One region of the Halomonas sp. DP8Y7-3 genome, then DNA from elsewhere that is predicted to be linked to it. Evidence: predicted binding sites of a transcription regulator. Region 1 holds the regulator's gene; each other region holds the start of a gene.
What was found. The regulator sigma-54, encoded in region 1, starts transcription at its own class of promoters, with help from an activator protein. The targets are predictions, from matches to a motif close to TGGCACNNNNNTTGCTNT.
Positions count from the first base shown of each region.

Region 2: the regulator sigma-54 is predicted to act here: its motif matches at 2,308-2,325, upstream of KUV86_RS07890 (P-II family nitrogen regulator).
Region 3: the regulator sigma-54 is predicted to act here: its motif matches at 2,266-2,283, upstream of KUV86_RS04115 (nitrate reductase).
Region 4: the regulator sigma-54 is predicted to act here: its motif matches at 3,656-3,673, upstream of speB (agmatinase).

Region 1 covers NZ_JAHVIO010000014.1:330,512-336,472, forward strand. Annotated here, with positions in the region: gene lptC (LPS export ABC transporter periplasmic protein LptC) at 1-482, shown strand, start outside; gene lptA (lipopolysaccharide transport periplasmic protein LptA) at 527-1,057, shown strand; gene lptB (LPS export ABC transporter ATP-binding protein) at 1,057-1,782, shown strand; gene KUV86_RS16035 (RNA polymerase factor sigma-54) at 1,977-3,389, shown strand; gene hpf (ribosome hibernation-promoting factor, HPF/YfiA family) at 3,570-3,878, shown strand; gene ptsN (PTS IIA-like nitrogen regulatory protein PtsN) at 3,885-4,367, shown strand; gene rapZ (RNase adapter RapZ) at 4,599-5,480, shown strand; gene KUV86_RS16055 (HPr family phosphocarrier protein) at 5,483-5,752, shown strand; gene KUV86_RS16060 (hypothetical protein) at 5,816-5,961, shown strand, end outside.
Region 2 covers NZ_JAHVIO010000004.1:587,656-593,616, reverse strand. Annotated here, with positions in the region: gene KUV86_RS07900 (YifB family Mg chelatase-like AAA ATPase) at 1-1,472, opposite strand, end outside; gene KUV86_RS19940 (accessory factor UbiK family protein) at 1,614-1,988, opposite strand; gene KUV86_RS07890 (P-II family nitrogen regulator) at 2,388-2,726, shown strand; gene KUV86_RS07885 (ammonium transporter) at 2,774-4,024, shown strand; gene glnK (P-II family nitrogen regulator) at 4,215-4,553, shown strand; gene KUV86_RS07875 (DUF3820 family protein) at 4,710-4,925, opposite strand; gene KUV86_RS07870 (SDR family oxidoreductase) at 5,065-5,700, shown strand; gene KUV86_RS07865 (ferredoxin--NADP reductase) at 5,809-5,961, opposite strand, start outside.
Region 3 covers NZ_JAHVIO010000003.1:404,322-410,282, forward strand. Annotated here, with positions in the region: gene KUV86_RS04105 (CmpA/NrtA family ABC transporter substrate-binding protein) at 165-1,223, opposite strand; gene KUV86_RS04110 (ANTAR domain-containing response regulator) at 1,220-1,834, opposite strand; gene KUV86_RS04115 (nitrate reductase) at 2,433-5,243, shown strand; gene cobA (uroporphyrinogen-III C-methyltransferase) at 5,398-5,961, shown strand, end outside.
Region 4 covers NZ_JAHVIO010000011.1:120,356-126,316, forward strand. Annotated here, with positions in the region: gene KUV86_RS14330 (5-guanidino-2-oxopentanoate decarboxylase) at 1-516, opposite strand, end outside; gene KUV86_RS14335 (HD domain-containing protein) at 513-1,139, opposite strand; gene KUV86_RS14340 (YjiH family protein) at 1,158-2,543, opposite strand; gene speB (agmatinase) at 2,637-3,587, opposite strand; gene KUV86_RS14350 (sigma-54 interaction domain-containing protein) at 3,824-5,362, shown strand; gene KUV86_RS14355 (DUF805 domain-containing protein) at 5,392-5,904, opposite strand.

The sequences.
Region 1 (5,961 bases):
ACGGCACTGTGCCTGACCTGATCACCGACGATCAGGCCGGCGAGCCGGACTACTACCTGATCGATGCCACCCTGACGCGCTTCGACACCGAGGGTGCGCCCCATCAGCGCATCACGACCCCGCGTCTGGTGCACACCCCGCTGGATGACATCACCCGCGTCGACCAACCTGACATGGAGCTTGTCGATGACAGCGGCCGCCTGTGGATCGCCACTGCCACCGACGGCGAACTTGGCCCGGACGGCAACCCTCTGACACTGACCGGAGATGCCCACCTCGAGGCCCCTGCCGAGCGCTGGCAGCTGGATACCGAGGTGCTGGTCTATGACAGCGATTCAGGCCACGCCTGGAGTGAGACGCCTGCGGTATTGCGTCAGCCCCCCCAGGAAATGCGAGGCGAGCGCTTCGATGCCTGGATCCATGACAATACCGCCCGTCTGACCGACAATGTCACCGGCTATCATCCGCCAGAGCCTCAATAAGCCAGAGCCGCTCTCAGCCCGAGCTCTAACAAGGAGTCACTTCCATGATGCGTTCCCGTCCCGCGCTACTGCTCGCCCTGGCCCTGGGCCTGACGAGCGTCGCCACCAGCACCGTCACCCTGGCGCTGGAAAGCGACCGCAGCGCCCCCATTCAGGTAGAGGCCGACCAGCTGGACCTGGATGACCGCGCAGGCACAGCGGTGTATACCGGCGATGTGCGTATTCAACAGGGCAGCATGCTCCTGACCGGTGAGCGTGTGGAAATTCAGCGCAACGACCAGGGTCAGCTGTCCCGCGCCACGGCGACTGGCTCCCGCGCCTACCTGGAGCAGCAGCCTTCGCCGGAAGAGCCGGTGGTCAAGGGCTGGGGCAAGAAGGTGGTCTACCATGTTGCCGAGCGCCGCATGGAACTCATCGACCAGGCGGAATTGCACAAGGCCAATGACACCTTCGACGGCGCCTACCTGGAGTACTTTCTGGATCGCCGCGTTGTCCAGGCTCGCTCCAGCGCACAGGGTGTCGACGGCCAGCAGCGCATTCGCATGACCCTCGAGCCGGAAAGCCAAGGAAACTGATGAAGACTCTCCACGCTCGCCATCTGGCCAAGAGCTACAAGAAGCGCCGCGTCGTCCAGGACATCAGCCTGTCCATCGAACAGGGCAGCATTGTGGGCCTGCTGGGCCCCAACGGCGCAGGCAAGACCACCTCCTTCTACATGATCGTCGGACTGGTCAGGGCGGATGCTGGCACCATCAGCATCGACGATGACGACCTGAGCCGCGCGGCCATGCACCAGCGGGCACTGGCGGGTATTGGCTACCTGCCCCAGGAAGCCTCCATCTTCCGCAAGCTGTCCGTAGCCGACAACATCATGGCGATCCTCGAGACCCGCAAGGACCTCGACCGGGAAGGTCGCCAGGCGCGCCTTGAGCAACTGCTCGAAGACTTCCATGTCAGCCACATTCGCGACAACCCGGGCATGAGCCTGTCCGGCGGGGAAAGACGCCGGGTCGAGATCGCCCGAGCCCTGGCCACAGAACCCGCCTTCATTCTGCTCGACGAACCCTTTGCCGGGGTGGATCCGATCTCCGTCGGCGAGATCAAGTCGATCATTCGCCAGCTCAAGGCTCGTGACATCGGCGTCTTGATCACCGACCACAACGTGCGCGAGACGCTGGACATCTGTGACCGCGCCTACATTGTCGGCGACGGCCAGATCATCGCCGAAGGCAGTGCCGAGTCGATCCTTGCCAACCAGCGCGTCAAGGAAGTCTATCTCGGCGAAAACTTTCGCCTTTAACCACTATATTAGCGCTGCCGGGCCGCTATGTAGGCAGGGTCTTCATGGCGCCCGCTCGACCTTGCACTGACGCGCATGCGGGGCACAGCAAGCCCTGCGCGCCACCCCCTGCCCACAAGTTGGCAAGAAGCTTGCATGGTACCTGACCCGCCGTTAGGGTAAGGCTTTTCAGCTCCACGAACGGAAGTCACATCATGGCCCTCAAGGCGTCACTGCAGCTGAAGATCGGCACCCAGCTGACCATGACCCCTCAGCTGCAACAGGCTATTGGCCTGCTCCAGCTTTCCACGCTGGACCTGCGCCAGGAAGTCCAGCAGGCGCTCGAGGCCAACCCGATGCTCGAGCTGGAGGATGAATTCGGCGAGCTGCAGGTCAAGGACAGCAAGGACGACGACTGGGCCGACGAGATCCCCTCCGAGCTAACGGTCGACAGCGACTGGTCCGATACCTATCAGGACCTTGGCACCGCCCCGGCCGGCAGCGCCGAGGCGCCAGACTTCGAGCGCCAGGCCAGCGGGCAATCCCTGCATGGCCACCTTAGCTGGCAGCTGGCCCTGCTGGACCTCAATGATAATGACAGGCGCATCGCAGAGTGCCTGATTGACGCGGTCAACGGCGATGGCTACCTGGTGGGACACCTTGACGATATCGCCCAGGGCCTGGCCGATGACGACGCTGCTGCCCCGCCCCTGCAGGACGTGGCGTCGGTGCTGGCCAGGCTGCAGCAATTCGAACCTACCGGTGTATTTGCCCGAGATTTGCGCGAATGCCTGCAGCTGCAACTGGACAGCCTGCCCCGTGACACCCCCCTTCTGCCCCAGGCGGGAAGACTGGTACGCCAGTTTCTCGAGGCACTGGCCAGCGGTGATCGTCGTCTGCTGAAGCGCCGCCTGAGCCTGACCGAAGAGCAGCTGGATGATGTCATCGAACTGATCCGTGGCCTCGACCCTAGGCCTGGCAGCCAGTACGGCGACAGCGACAACGACTATGTCATTCCCGATCTGGTGGTCCGCCACACCGAAGAAGGCTGGCGCGTCGAGCTGAACCCTGAGGCGATGCCACGCCTGCGCATTCAACCCGACTATGCGGCCTTGATCCGACGGGCCGACAAGAGCCAGGACAACCAGTTTCTGAAGGACCATCTGCAGGAGGCGCGCTGGCTGATCAAGAGCCTGGCAAGCCGCAACGACACCCTGTTGAGGGTCGGACGCGAAATCATGGAGCGGCAGCTCGACTTCCTCGAGCAGGGTGAAGCCGCCATGAAACCACTGGTGTTGGCAGACATTGCGGCCAAGGTCGAGATGCACGAATCGACCATCTCCCGGGTGACGACCCAGAAATTCGTGCATACGCCACGGGGAGTGTTCGAGCTCAAGTATTTCTTTTCCAGCCAGGTGGGTCAGGATGGGGATGCCCATTCCAGCACTGCCATACGCGCCATGATCAAGTCGCTGATCCAGCAGGAGCCGCCTCGCAAACCGCTGTCTGACAGCAAATTGGTGGAGCTGCTCGCCGAAGACGGTGTCAACGTCGCCCGACGCACCGTCGCCAAGTATCGAGAAGCGATGAATATTCCCTCTTCAAGCGAGCGCAAGCGCCTGCGCTGAGCCCGGTCAGATGGCTCGAGACAGGCGGCGAGCAGAGCGCGTAGCGCAGTTACATGAAAAGCGCAAGCGCTTGAAATATCGCACGACATCTGCGTCTTAATGCGTAGAAGCAGGGGGGTTTGCAGGATCGGAAAAAGGGTTACAATCGAGCAACCACCCGCAAGAGCAAGGAGCCTTGTCATGCAAGTCAACATTACCGGCCACCACGTCGAATTGACCGATCCCCTGCGTGACTACGTACAAGAGAAGCTCGCCCGTGTGGAGCGCCACTACGACAACATCACCAATGTGCAGGTCACCCTCTCGGTGGAGAAGGAGCGCCAACAGGCTGCCTGTACGCTTCACGCTGCCGGTGCAGACCTGCATGCAGAAGCCCAGGACGGCGACATGTACGCCGCCATCGACGCCCTTGCCGACAAGCTGGACCGCCAGCTCGTCAAGCACAAGGAAAAATCCCAAGCCCGCGCCCAAGGCGCCGGAATTCGCTGACCTCTCATGACATTGGATGCCATTCTCCCCCCCGAGCGCACGCTATTTGACGTCCCGGGGGGCAGCAAGAAGAGGGTGCTGGAATTTTTCAGCACCTTCATTGCGCAGAACACACCAAGCCTGGATAGCCAGGAAGTCTTCAGTCGCCTGATCGGCCGCGAACGTCTGGGTAGCACCGGCATCGGCAATGGCGTGGCCATTCCGCATGCTCGCAACCCTCACTGCAAGGCCCCTATCTCTGGCTTTCTCAAGCTGGCAGAGCCGATTGATTTCGACGCCATCGACGGCGAACCGGTGGACCTGGTCTTTGTCTTGCTGGTGCCTGAAGAAGCGGATGATGCTCACCTAGCCTTGCTGGGCCAGGTGGCCGGGGTCATGAATGACGCCGATACCCGACATCGTCTGCGCCACGCGACGTCCCAGCGCGAGCTGCACGAGCGCTTGCAGGAAGCGATTCGCCAGCAAGCCCCCGGCGACGCCACGAGCTGACGGCACGCAGCGAAAGCGCCTTGATCCTATGTCTTGATGGCGCACGCCTTGCCTGGCGCCTTGAAGAATGGCGCCTCGCTGATGGGGATCTCGCTGATTAACCTCTAGCTGATTGCCATTTAGCTGATTACCATCTAGCCAGATAGCACGCTCTGATCGAGCGTGATCTGGCCGTCACCGCGCGGTTGACACCAACTGCCCTCTTATCGCCCCCTGCCAAGGAGACAGGACATGCAGCTCGTGATCATCAGTGGTCGCTCTGGCTCGGGAAAGTCCGTGGCGCTTCAGGCTCTCGAAGACCTGGGCTTCTATGCCATCGACAACTTGCCAGCGACGCTGCTGGGGTCACTGGTCGAAGAGCTGGAGAATGGACATTCACAGCGCATTGCCGTCAGTGTCGATGCGCGCAATCTGCCCGAGGCGCTGGAGCGTTTTCCCGCGCAGCTGACGGCGCTGAAGCAAGGTCCCATCGACTGCCAGGTCGTCTATCTCACCAGCGACGCGCGGATTCTGCTGGAACGCTACTCCCATACTCGACGCCGTCACCCGCTGACCCGCAATACCGACATGACCCTGGCCGAGGCCATCGAGTCCGAGCAGAAGGCGTTGTCTGGCATTCGCGACCTGGCAGATCTGATCATCGACAGCTCCCGCCTGTCCGTACACGAGCTGCGTTCACGCATCGCCGAGCAGGTGGCCGATCATCGCAGCGGCCAGCTGAGCCTGACCATCGAGTCCTTTGGCTTCAAGCGTGGCGTGCCCCCCGACGCCGATATCGTGTTCGATGCACGCTGCCTGCCTAACCCCTACTGGGAGCCATCGCTGCGGGATGCCAACGGCTGCGATCAAAGCGTGATCGCCTTCCTTGAGCACTATCAAGACGTCGCCGACATGAAGCGCGACATCCTGACCTGGGTGCGCAACTGGCTGCCACGCTATCAGGCCAGCCAGCGCAGTTATCTGACGGTGGCCGTGGGCTGCACCGGGGGGCAGCATCGCTCGGTCTATCTGGCCGAGAGCATCGCCGCGGCGCTGGTCGACGACCACCCGAGAATACGCCTGCGCCACCGCGAGCTTGGCCAGCAACGTCGTCTGGACAGCGGGGCACAATGAGCGTGGCCAGACGCGAGCTGACCCTTACCAATCGCCGCGGGCTGCACGCTCGGGCGGCCACTCGCCTGGTCACCTGCTGTCAGGCGTTCGACGCCTCCGTGACCGTGCACCACGGTCAGCGCTGTGGGGATGCCGCCAACATCATGTCCCTGCTGATGCTGGCGGCCCCCTGCGGCACCGTGCTGACCCTGGAAGCAGAAGGTCCCGACGCCGATGCGGTGCTCGACGCCCTTGAGGCCTTGTTCGTCGCACGCTTCGACGAAGACGCCTGAGGCCCTCGGCCACTGCGCTGACCCTGCCCTACCCTTCGATTTCGCCTCGCTTCAAAGGACATCATGCAGCTTATCCAGACTGGCAAGTACACCGAGGTCCACTACGACCCGGATCAGGATGCCTTTATCAAGACCTTCACACCCAAGGCGAGCGATCGCTGGCGCTACCGCCTGGGCATTCGCCGCTACCCGGGACACAACTTTCGCTA
Region 2 (5,961 bases), on a different contig from region 1:
TAGCCAATTGCCTCGATCAGTTCGTCATGCCCTGGTGCGTCCTTGGCACCGAGATCGGCCAGCGTCAGCGCTACCCTCAGGACGCGGTGGTAGGCCCGGGCCGACAGTCGTAAGCGCTCCAGCGTCTGCGCCAGCCAGGCGCGCTCGGTGGCATCCAGGGCACAGGCGTTTTCCAGTGCCCTGCCCGATAAGCGCGCGTTCAACCCTCCCCGCGCCATTTGCCGCTCCCGCGCTGCCATCACCCGCGCCCGCACCATGGCGGTGCTTTCGCCAGGCTGCTGAGAGGTCAACTCTTCAACCGGCAGTCCCGGCACTTCGACCTGCAGGTCGATGCGGTCCAGCAGCGGGCCAGACAGCCGCGACTGGTAACGCTGAATCTGTGACGCCGTGCAGCTGCAGTCCTGGCGTGGATCCCCCAGGTGGCCGCAGGGGCAGGGGTTCATGGCAGCCACCAGCTGGAACCGAGCCGGAAAACGACGCTCGTGACTGGCTCGGGTGATGTGAATCTCTCCACTCTCCAGTGGCTCCCTGAGCACTTCCAGCACCTGCCGGCTGAACTCAGGCAATTCATCGAGAAACAGCACGCCGCAGTGGGCCAGGGAAATCTCGCCGGGACGCGGCCTCGACCCGCCTCCCACCAGGGACACCGCGCTGGCAGTGTGGTGGGGAGAGCGAAAGGGACGACAGCCAAAGCCTTCTGACAATGGCAGCGCACAGACGGAGCGAATGGCCGCCACTTCCAGGGCCTCATGATCTTCAAGGGGCGGCAGGATGCCGGGCAGGCGACTGGCCAGCAATGTCTTGCCAGTCCCTGGCGGACCGGCGAACAGCAGGTTATGACCGCCAGCGGCCGCTACCTCCAGGGCGCGACGCGCTTGATACTGTCCGCGCACATCACAGAGATCCAAGGCTGCCTCGACCGGCATCGACGATGCTGCCGCAGTACACGTCTGTAGCGGCACCCGTCCACTCAAGTGGGCGATGACATCCAACAGGTGGTCGGCGGGAAGCACCTCAAGGCCGCTGACCAGCGCAGCCTCCTGGGCATTGGCGGCAGGCAGGATCAATCGCCGCCCAGCCCGAAGGGTAGCCATGGCAAAGGGGAGCATGCCGGCGACAGGGCGAAGACGCCCATCCAGCGCCAGCTCTCCGGCACACTCAATACCGTCCAGCGCCGCCGCAGGCAACTGCCCCGATGCCACCAGCAGTCCCAGCGCAATAGGCAGGTCGAAACGTCCCCCTTCCTTGGGCAGATCGGCAGGGGCAAGATTCAGGGTGATACGACGCAAGGGGTAGTCGAGACCACAGGTCGCAAAGGCACTGCGCACCCGCTCGCGACTCTCTCTGACGGCGGTTTCCGGCAGTCCCACCAAGGTCATTCCGGGTAGGCCGTTGGCCAGGTGCGCCTCGACCTGAACTTCTGGAGCATCCAGCCCCACCCCGGCACGGGTCGTGATGATGGCAAGCGTCATGGGCTCCCTGCCTGACGGCTGACGTTATGGCTGTCAGTAGACCACGATCATCGGCCCCTCGCCGCCTGCGCACGCCAGAAACAGCCGGGCCGGCATATCCCTATGCCGGCCCGCTACATTCGCCAAGTGCTCTGGTAGAGATCACGCCGATGGCGTTTCACCGCCCTTGGCCGCGCCGTCCTGACCTTGGGTCGCAGGGGGTACGGGGATTTCGGCAGCTTCCTCGCTGACCGCGGGCGTTGCATCGACACCTGTCTGGCCCGCCGCTGCGCGCTCTTCGACCAGGCTCTCCAGGGCTGCGACCTGTTTCTCGAGGGCCTCGACGCGTGAGCGGGTACGCTGCAGCACATCCATCAGGATGTCGAAATCTTCACGTGAGACCAGCTCCAGGCGGTCGAAGGCGCCACGCACCACCTGTTGCACGCCCTTCTGGATGTCTTCCGGGGCCTGAGAAGCGCCCTGCAGACGCTCTCCAATCTGCTGGGCTAAACGGCTGATGCGATCCTGACTGATCATGGGGCTCTCCTTGTGCATCAAAACGGCGACTCTATTGCCGACAGCATACGCAAGCCTGACGCCCAACGCATGTCTCTTGGCTGCCTACGTTGGCTACAACGCTGGCGGGCCAGGTTGGCTAACGACGACGGTCCTTCCCGCCGTCACGACGGAACGTCGCGCGCTCACTGATGGCGCACGCGCCTCAGCGCCAAGCACCAAAGTAGTGCATCGTCATTGATGCAGTGCCGCAATTTACCCCCGCTATGCAGCCTCCCGCATATCCAACACGCCCTCAATTAACTCCAAGTTCATGTAATAAAAGATATTAGGAATAAAGTGGCACATTTCCCGCTATGACAACGTATCCATGCACCGAGCGGAAACAAGCCGCCACCCATGCACGTAGGGAGCCATGCCATGAAACTGATCACCGCCATCATCAAGCCTTTCAAGCTGGACGACGTTCGTGAAGCGCTGGCCGACAACGGCGTCCAGGGCATCACCGTGACAGAGGTCAAGGGATTTGGCCGTCAGAAGGGCCACACAGAGCTCTACCGCGGCGCGGAATATGTCGTGGACTTTCTGCCCAAGGTCAAGGTCGAGGTGGCCGTCGACGAAGCTCGCCTGGACAGCGTGCTGGAAGCGATCTGCAACGCCGCCAACAGCGGCAAGATCGGTGACGGCAAGGTCTTCGTCACGCCGCTGGAAGATGTCATCCGCATTCGCACCGGCGAACGCGGTTCGGACGCGGTCTGATGTCCGCCCCTGCCCTGACTCCCGATAATAAATAGCGAGACACTCTCATGGTTGATATCAGTGAACTCAGCTACGCGCTGGACACCTTCTACTTCCTCATCTGCGGCGCCCTGGTCATGTGGATGGCAGCCGGTTTCGCCATGCTCGAGGCCGGGCTGGTCCGGGCCAAGAATACCGCCGAAATTCTGACCAAGAATATTGTGCTGTTCGCCGTGGCCTGCACCATGTATCTGCTGGTGGGTTACTACCTGATGTATTCGTCCGACGGTGGCGGCATCATTCCCAATCTGGGCTTTCTGATCGGCACTGAGAACAGCGTCGATGCCGTGCTGGCCGGTGGCGAAGATGCCCCCTACTACTCTGCTCGCGCTGACTTCTTCTTCCAGGTCGTGTTCGTGGCCACCGCCATGTCCATCGTCTCCGGTGCCGTTGCCGAGCGCATGAAGCTGTGGGCCTTCCTGGCCTTCGCTGTGGTCATGACGGCCTTCATCTATCCAGTGTCTGGCTACTGGACCTGGGGCGGCGGCTGGTTGTCTGAAGCAGGCTTCTCCGATTATGCAGGCTCTGGCATTGTTCACATGGCGGGTGCCGCTGCCGCCCTGGCGGGTGTGCTGGTCCTCGGCCCGCGTAAGGGCAAGTACGGCAAGAACGGCGCGATCTACGCGATTCCTGGCGCCAACATGCCGCTGGCCACACTGGGTACCTTCGTCCTCTGGCTGGGCTGGTTCGGCTTCAACGGCGGCTCCGAGCTCAAGGTTTCCGACGTCGCTTCTGCCAACAACATGGCCCAGGTACTGGTCAACACCAATGCGGCTGCCGCAGGCGGCGTCATTGCAGCACTGATCCTGGCCAAGATCTGGTTCCGCAAGGCGGACCTCACCATGGCATTGAACGGTGCCATCGCCGGCCTGGTCTCCATCACTGCCGACCCGCTGTCCTCCAGCGCCCTGGGCGCCACCCTGATCGGCGCAGTAGGCGGCATCCTGGTTGTGGTCGCCATCGTGGTGCTCGACAAGCTGCGCCTTGATGATCCGGTCGGTGCCATCTCTGCCCACGGTGTTGCAGGTATCTGGGGCGTCCTGGCGGTACCGCTGAACAACGCCGACGCCACTTTCGGTGCCCAGCTGCTCGGTATTGCCGGCATCTTCGCCTGGGTCTTCACCGCCAGCCTGGTCGTCTGGCTGATCATCAAGGCGATCATGGGTGTCCGTGTCAGCGAAGAAGAAGAATACGAAGGCGTCGACCTTGCCGAATGCGGCCTCGAAGCCTACCCCGAGTTTAACGTCGCCAAGAAGTAAGCCTGAGCTTACCCGCGACTCCAGTGAGCTGGCGTGCTCCACCTGGCCCCTTCGGGGGCCTTTTTTATTGCTGGTTGCCAGGGGTATGCTTTGTCACACTAGTCAGGTCAGGCGCAACGGCGCGCCGCCCACGGGTTAGCGACGGACATGCCGCACGCCGCCCCTACACGGACAGGATGAGGAAACCGCCATGAAACTGGTGACCGCGATTATCAAGCCTTTCAAGCTCGACGACGTGCGCGAGTCGCTCTCCGAGATCGGCGTTCAGGGCATTACGGTGACAGAGGTCAAAGGCTTTGGACGACAGAAGGGCCACACCGAACTGTATCGAGGCGCGGAGTACGTGGTGGATTTTCTGCCCAAGGTGAAGCTCGAAGTCGCGGTGGATGACAGCATGACGGAACAGGTCATCGAAGCCATCGTGCAGGTCGCCAACACCGGCAAGATTGGCGATGGCAAGATCTTCGTCACTCCTCTGGAGCAGGTCATCCGTATTCGTACGGGCGAGACCGACAAGGACGCGGTCTGACCGGCGATGGCAGCTTTCTTTACGCCACCCCCCTGGAGCAGGTCATCCGTATTCGTACGGGCGAGACCGACAAGGACGCGGTCTGACTAGACCGGCAGGGACGCCGTCATTGCGACGGCTTCCTGGGGATTCCTTCCCGATACCGCTCGCTGCCGCTTACCCCCGGCGTCGCAACGGCTCTAGCAGGTCGCTCAGGCCGTTGTGGTCGATCTCGTGCATCAATGCCAGCAGACGTCCAATCTCTCCGGGGGGAAACCCGACCCGAGCAAACCACGCCAGGTAGGGCCCGGGCAAATCGGCGATCAAGGTGCCCTGATGCTTGCCGAAAGGCATCGGCAAGGTAACCAGGCGTTCCAGGTCCTGAGGATTCATCGCTGCTCCTGAGCGGGTGGGTAAGGGGAAGACGCACAGGGTACCGGCCTGCAGGCGGCGTCGCCATCGATTCGCTCCCCATTGAAAGTCTTCCCCTTCGACGCCATGGTCATTCCTAGGTATCGACAAGGAGGACGACATGACCACACTCGTGATAGGTGCCAACGGCCAGATCGGCCGCCAGGTCTGCGCCATCGCTCACCGTCAGGGACATCCGATTCGCGCCATGGTCCGCCGCGCCGAGCAGCGCGACTGGTTCGAGCAACAGGGGATCGAGACGGTCGTCGCCGACCTGGAGGACGACTTCGCCGCCGCCTTCGATGGTTGCGATCAGGTGCTGTTCACCGCCGGCTCAGGTCCGAACACCGGGCCCGACAAGACACTGTTGATCGACCTCTACGCCGCTACACGGGTGGCGGACGAGGCCAGCCGCCTGGGGCTGGACCGCATGCTGATGGTCAGCGCCATGCGAGCCGAGCAGCCGCTGCAAGCGCCGGAGAAACTCAGGCCCTACATGGCCGCCAAGTTCGCCGCCGATGCTTATCTGCGCAGCAGCAAGGTGGACCATATCATTGTCAAGCCAGGCCGGCTCACCGACGACGACGCCACCGGCCGGGTGGCCACGTCACTGGACGAGACCGGGGGCAACAACCAGATATCCCGAGCCAACGTGGCCCTCGCCCTGGTCCATCTATTGGGGCAGAGAAAGATCCGTAACCACGAAACGGTGCTGCTGGACGGCGAACGCGAGATCGCCGAGGCGCTCGGCGACTGACCACCGCCACACCGGCCAGTCCAGGCGATTCAATCCGCCAGCTCCAACGACGACGCCGATGGCAAGTGGCCATCGGCGTCGTCGTTTACGGCGTCCTGTCGAGGTGCCTTACTTCTCCACGAAGGCACGCTCGATGACGTAGTCGCCGGGCTCGCCCATGCGCGGGGAAATATTGAAGCCGAGCTCGTCGAGCAGTGCGCTGGTGTCATCCAGCATGGCCGGGCTGCCGCAGATCATGGCCCGGTCCTGCTTGGGATCGAT
Region 3 (5,961 bases), on a different contig from region 1:
ACGTCTTTGTCTGAGTCGATGCGATCGCCGTTGATCGCGGCCGGCCAGGGCCGGTGTCATGTCAGTGAGTATCCAAGTTTCGTGCCGGGATACGCGGTTCTTCTTTTTTTACAACGTCTTGCTAAAAGATGAGGGTGCGTGGTGCAGCACCACGACGGAGAGTACTACGGGGTGATGGCACTTGGTTGGTGCAACGCCTCGTCGTGATGCACGCTGCTGTAGCAGGTCTCCAGCGTGACGTCGTCCAGCTCCCGCCCTCTGGCCATGAGCAGCGGTTGGAGCCGCTCGGCCATGCCATAAAAGTCGCTGGGGTGAGGGCGCAGGCCTTCACTCAGCAGGGGATAGCCGGGAGCGCAGCCCACGGGCAGTTCGTCGAGATGAGCGACCGCCTCATCCAGGTAGGGGGGCAGTGCCAGCCATTCCAGCGCCTGGCGGCGGGCGCCTGTCGCGCTGTCCAGCCAACTGGCGGCGGCCCGCAGCGCCCGGATGAGGGCGGCCAGCGTGTGGGGGTAGCGACGCGCCCAGGACGCGGTGACGCCGAGCACCTTCTCGGGATGGCCCGGCATCATGTCCGCGCCGCTGGCGATGACCTTGCCGACCTGTCGAAATTCGGCCTGGCTTCCCCAGGGCTCGCCCACGCAGAACCCATCGATTTCGCCCTCGCGCAAGGCGTCCACCATTCGGGGAGGCGGAAGCGCGACCAGCTCCACCTCGCTGTCGCTGTCGATAGCGCCGAGGGATAGCCATTCACGGAGCAACAGGTGCTGGCAGGAGTAGGGGTAGACCATGGCCAGCCGAGGCTTGGCCAGACCCCGGGTCAGGCAGTCGCGCAGGGCCAAGGCGGAGCCTTGCGGGCGGGGCAGGTCGCTGCGCACATCCAGCGCATTGGCCAGCCGCTGGGACAGCACCAGGGTATTGCCCTGGCGGCCCAGTACCATCGCGGCCAGCGTTTCGCAGGGCGCCCGTGACAGACCCAGACTCATGGCCAGGGGCATGGGCGCCAGCATGTGGGCACCATCGAGGAGTCCGGCAGCGACCTTGTCGCGCAGTGTCGACCAGGCGTTCTCTCGTGACAGGCTGACATCGAGGCCCTGCGCGCTGAAAAAGCCGCCTTCCCTGGCGATGATCAGCAGTGCCGCGTCCAGCAGCGGGACGAAGCCAAGGGTCAATCCTGCGAGCTCTGGTGCGCTGGTCGATGCCTGAGTGGCCTTCCCTATGCTCATGATCCCTGCTCCAGTGGTTTGAGAATATCGATGACGTTCTGGGCGACCTGGGCGATGCGCTGGCCGCGGTCCATGGCCAGCTTGCGCAGCATCCGGTAGGCCTGTTCTTCATCGCAGCTCTGGTGCTTCATCAACAGGCCCTTGGCCTGTTCGATGCGCTTGCGGTCGGCCAGCTGATTGCGAGCCTTGTCGAGGTCTCTGCGCATGCCCTGAAAGGCCTCGAAGCGGGCGATGGCAACCTCGATCACGGCCTTGACCCGGTTGGCGGCCAGGCCATCGACGACGTAGGCGCTGACCCCCGCCTTGACCGCTGCCTTGAGGGATTGCGGATCATGCTGATCGGCAAAGAAGACCACCGGCCTGGGATTTTCCCGTTGCAGCAGGGCCATGCTCTCCAGGGTGTCCCGGTCGGGGGATTCCATGTCGATAATGACCACATCGGGCTGATGCTGGCGCACCATGTCATTCAGGCTTGCCGGACTCGATAGCCGGCAGACGACCCGATGGCCATCGTTGGCCAGGGCCTCTTCGACCATGGCCGCGCGCACGATCTCATCGTCGACGAGCAGCACACTCAAGGTGTCAGGTTCAGGCATCGGCATAGAAGGCATGGCTCTTGTCGGGCGCTTGGTAAAGGTAACGGTGTGGTTGGAGGCACTGGGTAGTGGCAACTTGCCTCTGGTGTCAGCTGACAGCTCAGGACGCCGTCTAGGCTTCGCTGGCGGCAATATGTGTTCCACCTGGCTAACTATCTTTTTTAATCAAAGTGATAGCGATGCACGGCTACGGTGCAGCGGGGGGTGAAGGGATGGGCAAGCAGGCAAGGGGCACGAATTGCACCGGATGGGTGCGAAACAACGCTTCGCGGTGAACGTCGTGGTGCATGGCCGCCTCGTTCAGCCGCAGGCAATGCCCTGGCGGGCCCAGAGCGTGAGCCTTCACGCAACAGCCAGGCGGTCGCCCTCGGGCGGAGCGGAAAGCCGGTGTCACCGGGCGCACCTGCCCTGGCTGCCGGCAACCTGGAAGGGGGTTCCTGCCAAGATGGCACGAGGTTTGCTTCTGTAGTGGAAAGCGCAGACATCGGACAGCGACAGGTCTGCGCGCAACGGAAATCCAATGTGGGGTTTCCTCGGCAAAGACGCCCATTCATCTCCTGGCCATGCCAGGCGCTGAGTGGGCGTTTTGCGTGATGGCTCACAGGAGAAGGGGATGACCCAGACAGATCATGACGGCGTGCCAGCCCAGCCAATCCTCGACCATGGCGATGGCAAACAGGCAGGCACGCTGACCACCTGTCCCTACTGCGGTGTTGGCTGCGGTGTCGCGCTGAGTGCAAAGGGGGGGAGCGCCGTGGTCGAAGGCGATACCTCTCACCCCGCCAACTTCGGGCGTCTGTGCGTCAAGGGAACCGCGCTGGCAGAGACATTGGGCCATCACGGCCGCCTGACGATGCCGCGGGTCGATGGTCACGAGACCCGTTGGGAGCAGGCGTTGGATACGCTCGCCGAGCGCCTGCTCAAGATACGCGAAGCCGCGGGGCCGGGTGCCATCGCTGGCTATCTGTCGGGACAGCTGTTGACCGAGGACTACTACGTCGCCAACAAGTTGTTCAAGGGGTTCATCGGTACCCCGCACCTGGATACCAACTCACGTCTGTGCATGGCCTCTGCTGTCGCCTCCTACAAGCGGACCTTTGGTGCCGATGCGGTGCCCTGTAATTACGAGGATCTCGAGGAGGCGGAGCTGGTCGTGCTGGTGGGATCCAACCTGGCCTGGAACCACCCGGTGCTCTACCAGCGGCTGCGGCTGGCCAAGTCGCGTAATCCCCTGTTGAGGGTGGTGGTCATCGACCCACGCGTCACTGACAGCTGCGAGATCGCCGATCTTTACCTGGGACTTCGCCCAGGCTCGGATGCGGCGCTGTTCAACGGGCTGCTTGCGTGGATGGCGCGCCATCAGCGACTGGACAGGGTGTACCTGCAGCGTCATACGGATGGCAGTGACGAGGCGCTGGAAGCGGCATTGGTCGATGCTCCCGATATCGATGCGGTCGCGGCGGCGTGCGACCTGGACCCTGAGCGCCTGGAAACCTTCTACTACTGGTTTGCCACGCAGCTGCATGTGGTGACCCTCTACTCCCAGGGGGTCAACCAGTCGACCAGCGGTACCGACAAGTGCCAGGCCATCCTCAACTGCCACCTGGCCGGCGGCAAGATTGGGCTGCCCGGGGCGGGACCGTTCTCGATCACTGGGCAGCCCAACGCCATGGGTGGGCGTGAGGTCGGTGGCCTGGCCAACCAATTGGCGGCACACATGGATTACCACGCGCCGGGCGCGAGGGAGAGGGTGGCACGCTTCTGGTCGACTCAGACGGTGACCGCCACGCTGCCCGAAGGTCCAGGCTACAAGGCGATCGAGCTGTTCGAGGCGCTGGAGCGGGGAGAGATTCAAGCGCTATGGATTATCGCCACCAATCCTCTGGTCAGCCTTCCCAATAGTGATCGTGTTCGCGCCGCCATCGCCCGCTGTCCGCTGGTGATTGTGTCCGAGTGCATGGAGGATACCGAGCTGGTGGCGCTGGCGGACATCGTTCTTCCGGCCAGCGGCTGGTCGGAGAAGGACGGCACCGTGACCAACTCCGAGCGGCGCATTTCACGCCAGCGTGGTCTTGTTCCGCCGCCCGGAGAGGCGCGCCATGACTGGTGGATCCTGTGTCAGGTGGCCGCCCGCCTGGGTCTGGGGGAGGCCTTCGCCTACACCCATCCGGCCGAGATATTTGACGAACATGCGCGACTGTCAGGTCTCGACAACGACGGTCAGCGCGCTTTCGATATCTCGGGCCTGGCGGGACTTACCCGGCAGCAGTACGACGCCTTGGCACCCATCCAATGGCCGGTCACCCGCTCCGCTCCGCGGGGCACACCGCGGCTGTTCGAGGATGGTCGCTTCTTCACCGAGACCGGCCGAGCGCGGCTCTGGCCGGTCTATGCCAAGGCGCCACAGCAGACCACCAGCCAGCAGTTCCCGCTGCGCTTGAACAGCGGCCGAGTGCGTGATCAGTGGCACACCATGACCCGCACCGCCCGAGCCAGCCGGCTGATGAACCATCGTGCCGAGCCCTTCGTCGAGTTGCATCGTGACGACGCTGCAGCACTGGGCCTGGTCGATCAGGCATTGGCGTCGATCCGTTCACCCACTGGAGAAATGCGGGCTCGTGTGCGGGTCGCCCCTGGCCAACGCCGCGGTGAGGTGTTTGTGCCGATTCACTGGACCCGGCGCTTCAGCCACTCGCCTCAGGCTGGCGCGCTGTTCGGCGGTGTCACCGATCCGCTCTCCGGGCAGCCGGAAACCAAGCATGGTGCGGTGATGGTTTCTCCTCTAGTGCATAGCTGGGAAGCCACTCTGGTGCTCGGTGACGATGCCTTGAGCACTATGAGCGATTCGCCGCGAGACGCGATGGCCAGCCTGGTCAAGGGCACCGAGTACTGGACGCGAGTACCAATGGCGGCTGGCGAGCGCTGGCAGTTGGCGGGGGATCTGCAGAGTGCCAGCCGCGACTGGCTGGCCTGGGCCCGCCAGCACCTTCCCGGTGAGGTGGGCCCGGTGCTGCAGGATCCGTCAGGCTGCCGCTGGCGCCTGGCCGGCTTCGATCAGGGGCGGTTGTGCTGGTGGCTGATGGTGGGACCGATGACCGAGCTGCCCGGGTTGGGCTGGTTGTCGCAGCGCCTGATGGAAGCGGCGAAGGGCGAGGTGATGGCCCAGCAGGATCGTCGCCGCGTGCTGGCGGGTTGCGATGATGGTGCCGCCGATCAGGGACCTATTGTGTGCAGCTGTCACCAGGTGGGCCGCACCCCGATTCAACGCGCGATACGTGCCGGAGACGATTCGGTGGAGGCGCTGGGGGCGAGGTTGGCGTGTGGCACCCAGTGTGGCAGTTGTCTGCCGGAATTGAAGAGCCTTGTAGAAGAGGAGAAGAGCCGTGGCGCCATCAAGCCCCCGCAGCCAGTATCTGCATGCTGAGAACCCGTCCCCTGGGGCATCGAGCGTCAAGGCGTCCGCCGCTGGTACGTGGCGCAACAGCCCTGTCTGGTCGCGATGGATAGGGCTAGCCGTGCCACTGTTGAAACGCCTCGGTGGAAGCCGTCGCAGGCTTCGGCGCAGCGGTCGATCTGCGATGTTCGATACACCGGCACGAGCGCTGTCGCTGCTGTTGGCGCGGCTGGCGACGCTCTGTCAGCGTGGCGCCGATCGCCTCGACAGGTCCGTGCCCATAGCGGCCACTGGCCCACGTCAGGGGCAGGTGTCGCTGGTGGGGGCGGGCAGTGGAGCCGGCGAGTTACTGACGCTGCTGGCGCTGGAGCGACTCAAGCACGCTGATGCCGTCGTCTACGACCGGCTGGTGGGGCCTGGCGTTCTGGCGATGATTCCGGCCGGAGTGGAGCGGCACTATGTCGGCAAGGCCCGCGGGCATCATAGCCTCGACCAGGCCAGCATCGGGCAGATGCTGGTCATGCTCGCGCGCCAGGGCAAGCGTGTAGTGCGATTGAAAGGAGGCGACCCCGGTATCTTCGGGCGTCTGGGAGAGGAGCTGGATGCGCTGGAGGCAGCAGGGGTGCCCTGGGATATTGTCCCTGGCATCTCGGCGGCGGCCAGTGCCGCTGCCGCCATGGGAATTCCCCTGACCGAGCGGGGCCATGCCCAGAGTCTTCGTCTGGTGACCGCCCAGCAGTGTCGAGAG
Region 4 (5,961 bases), on a different contig from region 1:
CGGCGCATTGAACAGGTCGATGGGAATTTCGATATGGACGGGGCCCGGGCGAGCACCGTCGAACACCGCAAAGGCGCGCGCCAGGGTTTCCTCAAGGCTGTCGGGATCGAGCACCGTGTGGCTGAAGCGCGAGACGCCAGCGATCAGTTCGCGCTGGCCAGGCAGCTCATGCAGGCGCCCCTGGCCGCGGCCCAGGGTGTCACGGCGATTGACGCTGGAAATCACCAGCATCGGCACCGAGTCTGCCAGCGCCTGTCCCATGGCGGTCGCGATGTTGGTCATGCCGGGACCGGTGATGATGAAGCACACGCCGGGCTTGCCGGTGGAGCGTGCGTAACCATCCGCCATAAAGCCGGCACCCTGCTCGTGGCGCGGCGTGACGTGGCGAACGCCGCTGTCGTTGCCGCCTTCCAGACCGCGATAGAGTTCGATGGTGTGGACGCCGGGGATACCGAAGACGGTGTCCACGTCGTAGGTATCGCGCAGCAGGCGAATCAGCAGTTCAGCGCAGGTCATACGGTGCTTCCTTGGGACATGGGGGGAGTGAGGGCGGGGTCCGGGGCCAGCGAGTAGGGCACCCGGGCAAAGATCCGCCGAACCATGGGCTCGAAGTGCGATAGCGGCAGCGTGTCATAGTCCGGGTCGAACGAAGGACAATCCCAGTCCCGGCAGAACGCCTCGCAGTCGGCGAACCAGGGGTGACCGCGGAAGCGCTCCCTGGCGTCCTTGTCGCCACCGACCTTGTCCCAGTAGTAGTGGCCCTGGAAGACATCGTGGTGCTGGATGATCCAGTGGGTCTTCTCGCTGACGAAAGGGCGCAGGATCGAGGCCGCATAGGCGGCGTGGTCGAACAGCGCCAGTTCGTCGCCGATATCATGCAGCAGGGCAGCGACAATCATTTCTTCATCGGCACCGGCTCGCTCAGCGCGGGTTGCGCTCTGCAGACAGTGATCGAGCCGGCTGATCTGGTAGGGCTGGTGACCCTCGCCCAGGCGGGCAAGGGTCGTCAGGATGGTGTCGGGAAGCCCCGCCAGGTAGTCAGCGTCGTGGGCGGCGATCAGCGCCCAGTCCTCAGCAGTGCTTTCATCGATGCGGGTGAAGGCCGCCTTGCCGGCGGCCTGTGAGTCGTTGGAAGTCATCTCGGGTTTTCTCCCCTGTCAGCCCACCAGCCAGTGGGCCATGACGACGATGATCGGCAGCGTGATGGCGGTGCGCAGCAGGAAGATCACGACCAGCTCCCACAGCTTGAGGGGGATCTTGGATTTGAGCAGCAGCGCGCCGATTTCCGACATGTAGATCAACTGAGTCAGCGACAGACAGGCGATGACAAAACGCGTCAGCTCGCTTTCGATATCGCTGGCCAGTACCGCCGGCAGGAACATGTCGGCGAAGCCGACCAGGGTGGCGGGAGCCGCAGCCTCGGCTTCCGGCAGACCCATCCACTCCAGCACCGGCACCATCGGCATGGACAGCCAGGTAAACAGCGGCGTGAATTCCGCCAGCACCAGCGCGACGGTGCCGATGGCGATGACCAGCGGCAGCAGACCGAAGAAGATATCGGCCACGTTGAACAGTGCCAGGCGGGCAAGCTTGGCCGGTCCCGGAGCGGTTTCGGCGCGGGCGACGGCAATGCCCAGGCTGTAGCGCAAGAGGCTCTGGTTACTGGTGTTCTCTTCCTGAATCTGGCAGCCCACGGGCTCGTAGTAGGTATTCGCCTTGCGCGACAGCGGCGGCAGGCGAGGGATGATGACTGCGGCCACCAGACCTGCCACGACCACGGTCAGGTAGAAGGGAATGAACAGGTGATTGATGCCGATGAAGCTGGTCACCAGCAGCGCAAAGGCGATGGAGACGATGGAGAAGTTGGTGGCGATGGCAGAGGCTTCGCGAGCGTTGTAGTAGCCCTGCTCATACTGCTGAGTGGTGATCAGCACGCCTACGGTGCCGGAGCCCATCCAGGACGCCGTGGCATCGATGGCGCTGCGGCCGGGCAGGCCAAAGATCTTGCGGAACGGGGTGCGCACCATGGAGCCAATGAACTCCATGAAACCGAAGTCGACCAGGAAAGGCAGCAGGATGGCGGCGAAGAAGAAGAAGGTCAGCAGCACCGGCGCAAGGTCGTTGAGCATCACTCCGCCAGTGAAGGAGGCGGTGATCATCTCGGGCCCGACCTGGAAGTAGGTCATCAAGGCAAAAAGGGCGCCCAGCGCGCGCATGACGACCCACAGCGGCGCGATGTCGAACAGCTCTTTCAGGGCACCTTGGCTAGCCCAGCCGGGCTTGGTCAGCTTGACCAGCAGCGTCAGCACCAGCGATAGCGTGAGTACCACCGTGGCAATGGCCGGCAGCGCATCGCCAAGCGTGGCCTTGAGCCAGTCGGCGGCCAAGCCCATGCCGATATTGATGGTGTCGCCTACGGAGAAAGGTACCAGGAACAGCAGGATGCCGATCACAGACGGGATCAGGAACTTGAGCAGACCGTGGGTGCTTAGCTTGCCCCCTTGGGTGGTGATCTTGTCGGCAGAGTGCAGATGGGAAGACATGGGAGGGTCACTCTTTGATGTTGTAGTGTTCGGCGCTCCTTAAGGAGCGCCTCATAGGGACGAACCAGGGCCTCTCCCTGGCCCTGTCAACGGTCAGTCACGGCGCTTGACGCCGGGCAGCACGCACAGCATTTCATACAGCAGGGTGGCCCCCATCAGCGCGGTGTTGCCGCTGGGGTCGTAGGGCGGGGAGACTTCCACCAGATCACCACCCACAATGTTGAGTCCTTTGGCGCCGCGCACGATTTCCAGGCCCTGGGCCGAGGTCAGACCGCCCATTTCGACGGTGCCGGTGCCCGGTGCGACGGAGGGGTCAAGGCCGTCGATGTCGAACGAGATGTAGACCGGGCCATCGCCCATCTGCTCGCGAACCTCAGCCATCAGGGGCTCCAGCGACTTGTGCCAGCACTGCTCGGCCTGCACCACGCGGAAGCCTTGCTGGCGGCACCAGTCGAAGTCTTCAGCGGCATAGCCGGTGCCACGCAGGCCGATCTGCACCACACGGTTGGCGTCCAGCAGGCCTTCTTCCTGAGCCCGGCGGAACGGACAGCCGTGAGCGACTTCTTCACCGAACATGTGCTCGTTGACGTCAGCGTGGGCATCGATGTGGATCAGGCCAACGGGGCCGTGCTTCTTGGCGATGGCGCGCAGGATCGGCCAGGTCAGCGTGTGATCGCCGCCCAGGGTGAGCGGCACACAGTCATGGGCCAGTACCTGGTCATAGAAACCGGAGATGATGTCCAGGTTCTTCGGCAGGTTGAAGGTGTTGATCGGCACGTCGCCGATATCTGCCACCTGCAGGCTGTCGAAGGGCGCGGCCCCCGTTGCCATGTTGTAGGGACGCAGCATGCGCGACTCGTCGCGAATCTGGCGCGGCCCCAGGCGAGTGCCGGGACGGTTGGACGTACCGATGTCCATGGGAATGCCGATGAAGGCGGCATCGAGCCCCTGGGCGCTATCCTGAGTAGGCAGGCGCATCATGGTGGCTGGACCGCCGAAGCGAGGCATTTCGTTGCCGCCGAGGGGTTGGTTGAAGTCGCTCACTGGAACTCCTGACATCGCTGATGAGGTCACCTTGGCCAGACGACTGGCCAGGCATGCATAGGTTTGTTTAAGCAGGAGGTGTGCCAGTTCTGCGATTGTTATACTAAAGGCGCAAAAAATGTGCACGAAGTTGCCGTACACGGAGCGATATCCGGGGCTCGTTGATTCACTATTGAATCAATGGCGGGGCTAGCCGTGATACACTTTTGCATCAATGATGCGTTTATGGATCGCCGATGACTGACGATGCGCTGATACTGAAGACGATTATCGACACGGCGCACGATCACTTCTTTATCGTCGCGCCCGATGGCCATATCCGGGACGTCAGTCCCGGAGCGGCGGCGGTCTACGGCATGTCCTGTGAAGAGCTCTGTGCCACCAGCGTGCAGCGGCTCGAAGCGGAGGGCGTGTTGACGCCGTCGGTCAGTCTTGAAGTCATTCGCACGGGCAAACCCACCCAACTGGTGCAGCACACGGGTACCGGGCGGCGGGTGATTGCCCAGGCACATCCGGTGTTTCAAGGCGAGCGCCTTATCGCCGTGGTGAGTCGCTCCATGGACTTGACCGACCTGCAGCTGTTGCAGCAGGAGTACGCGCTGCTGCAGCGACGCTTCAGCGAGCACCTGAGACGCGGTCACGCGATCGAGTCGGAGAGTGGCCTCCAGGGTGGCTTGCAGGAACAGGAGCTTGGGCATCTCGAGGTCAAGAGCCAGCTCATGGGCGAGGTGGCGCTCTTGCTCAAGCGTGTGGCCCCTACCGATGCCACCGTGCTGATGCTGGGAGAGTCAGGAGTCGGCAAGACGGCGTTCGCTCGCCAGCTTCATCGCTGGAGTTCACGCAAGGAAGGGCCATTCATCGACGTCAACTGCGCCGCCATCCCGGAAAGCCTGTTCGAGTCCGAGATGTTTGGCTACTGCCAGGGCGCCTTTTCCGGAGCGGCCCCCGGTGGCCGCAAGGGGCTGATCGAGCAGGCTGAGGGCGGCACGCTGTTTCTCGACGAGATTGGTGAGCTGCCGCTGTCGGTGCAGACCAAGCTGCTCAAGACCATCCAGGACGGCAGCATCACGCGACTAGGGGACCGAGCGCCCCGGCGCGTCGATTTTCGTCTGGTCGTCGCCACCAATCAGGATCTCTCGGCGCGGGTCGAGGAGGGACTGTTTCGACTGGATCTCTACTATCGGCTGAACGTCATTCCCGTCACCCTGCCGCCCCTGCGCGAGCGGCGAGAGGATATTCCGGGCCTTGTCGAACGTCAGCTTGCGCGGCTCAACCGGCGCTACGGGCGAGACAAGATGCTGGCACGGGACGTCTGGCAGGCCCTGATGGGGTGGGAGTGGCCCGGCAATGTGCGCGAACTGGAGAACGTCATGGAGCGGGCTTGGCTCGCCAGTGACGATGTGATTCAAGCACGCGAAGTGCTGCCCGGCAGGCAGGTGCCCGCGGCGGCCGCGCCGGAAGCATCGGGCCAGGTGACGTCCCCGCCATTCTCCCCCTCCGCGGTTGCTGCTGGCGCGGCCACGGAGGAGATCGGGCGTGCCTCCGACGACAGTAGGAGCGTGACGGGTTCGAGGAATACGGCGGAGGAGATCTGGGCGTCGCCAGGCAGGGGCGACGGGGAGGGTCTGAAAGAGACGCTTGCCCGGGTCGAGCGAGAGATTCTGGCGGACTGCTGCCGAACGCTGTCCAGCACTTACGCCATTGCCGAGCGCCTGGAGATCAGCCAGCCGAGCGTGGTGCGCAAGCTCCGGCAGCATGGGCTCAGGATTGGCTGAGCGGCGCGTGGCCGGCGATGGTACCGCCGTCAGAACAGGAAAAAGCAGCTGACCCAGATGCCTACGGTAAGCAGTGACTTGACCGCCATCACCCCTTGATGCCCCCGCTCGCGCTCACCATGCTCATTGATGGTCGTTTCGCCGGGCTGCATGACCAGGACCACCGTCAGCAGGAGATTGGCTCCGGGAAACAGCAGCATGACGCTGCAGTGGCCGCGTTGGCCCACATCATGCAGGCGGCGAACGCCGTGCAGCACCAGGGGATAAACGCTGACCACTAGCCAGCCTGCCCCCACCAGCAGTCCCTCCGGAGAGACGCTGTCGTGGAGGTCGGGCGCGGTGATGATCAAGGCCCATAGACCTGCGTAGTAGCAAGAGAGGGCCAGGATGGCGTTGAGGCAGAAGTCAGCCCGACTTTCGCGTCCGCTGATGCTGTCGAACCAGTAGCCGGGCAGGCCCGGACGTGGGTCCAAGGGGTGGCGGGGCACGTTGGTACAAGACGCCACATCATCTTGAAGAGTGGAAGCAGTAGGTCGTTGCATCGGCGGATCGTCCTGAGGTTCCTGTACGAATGTCCTGGGCGAGTTTCCTGTCTTTAG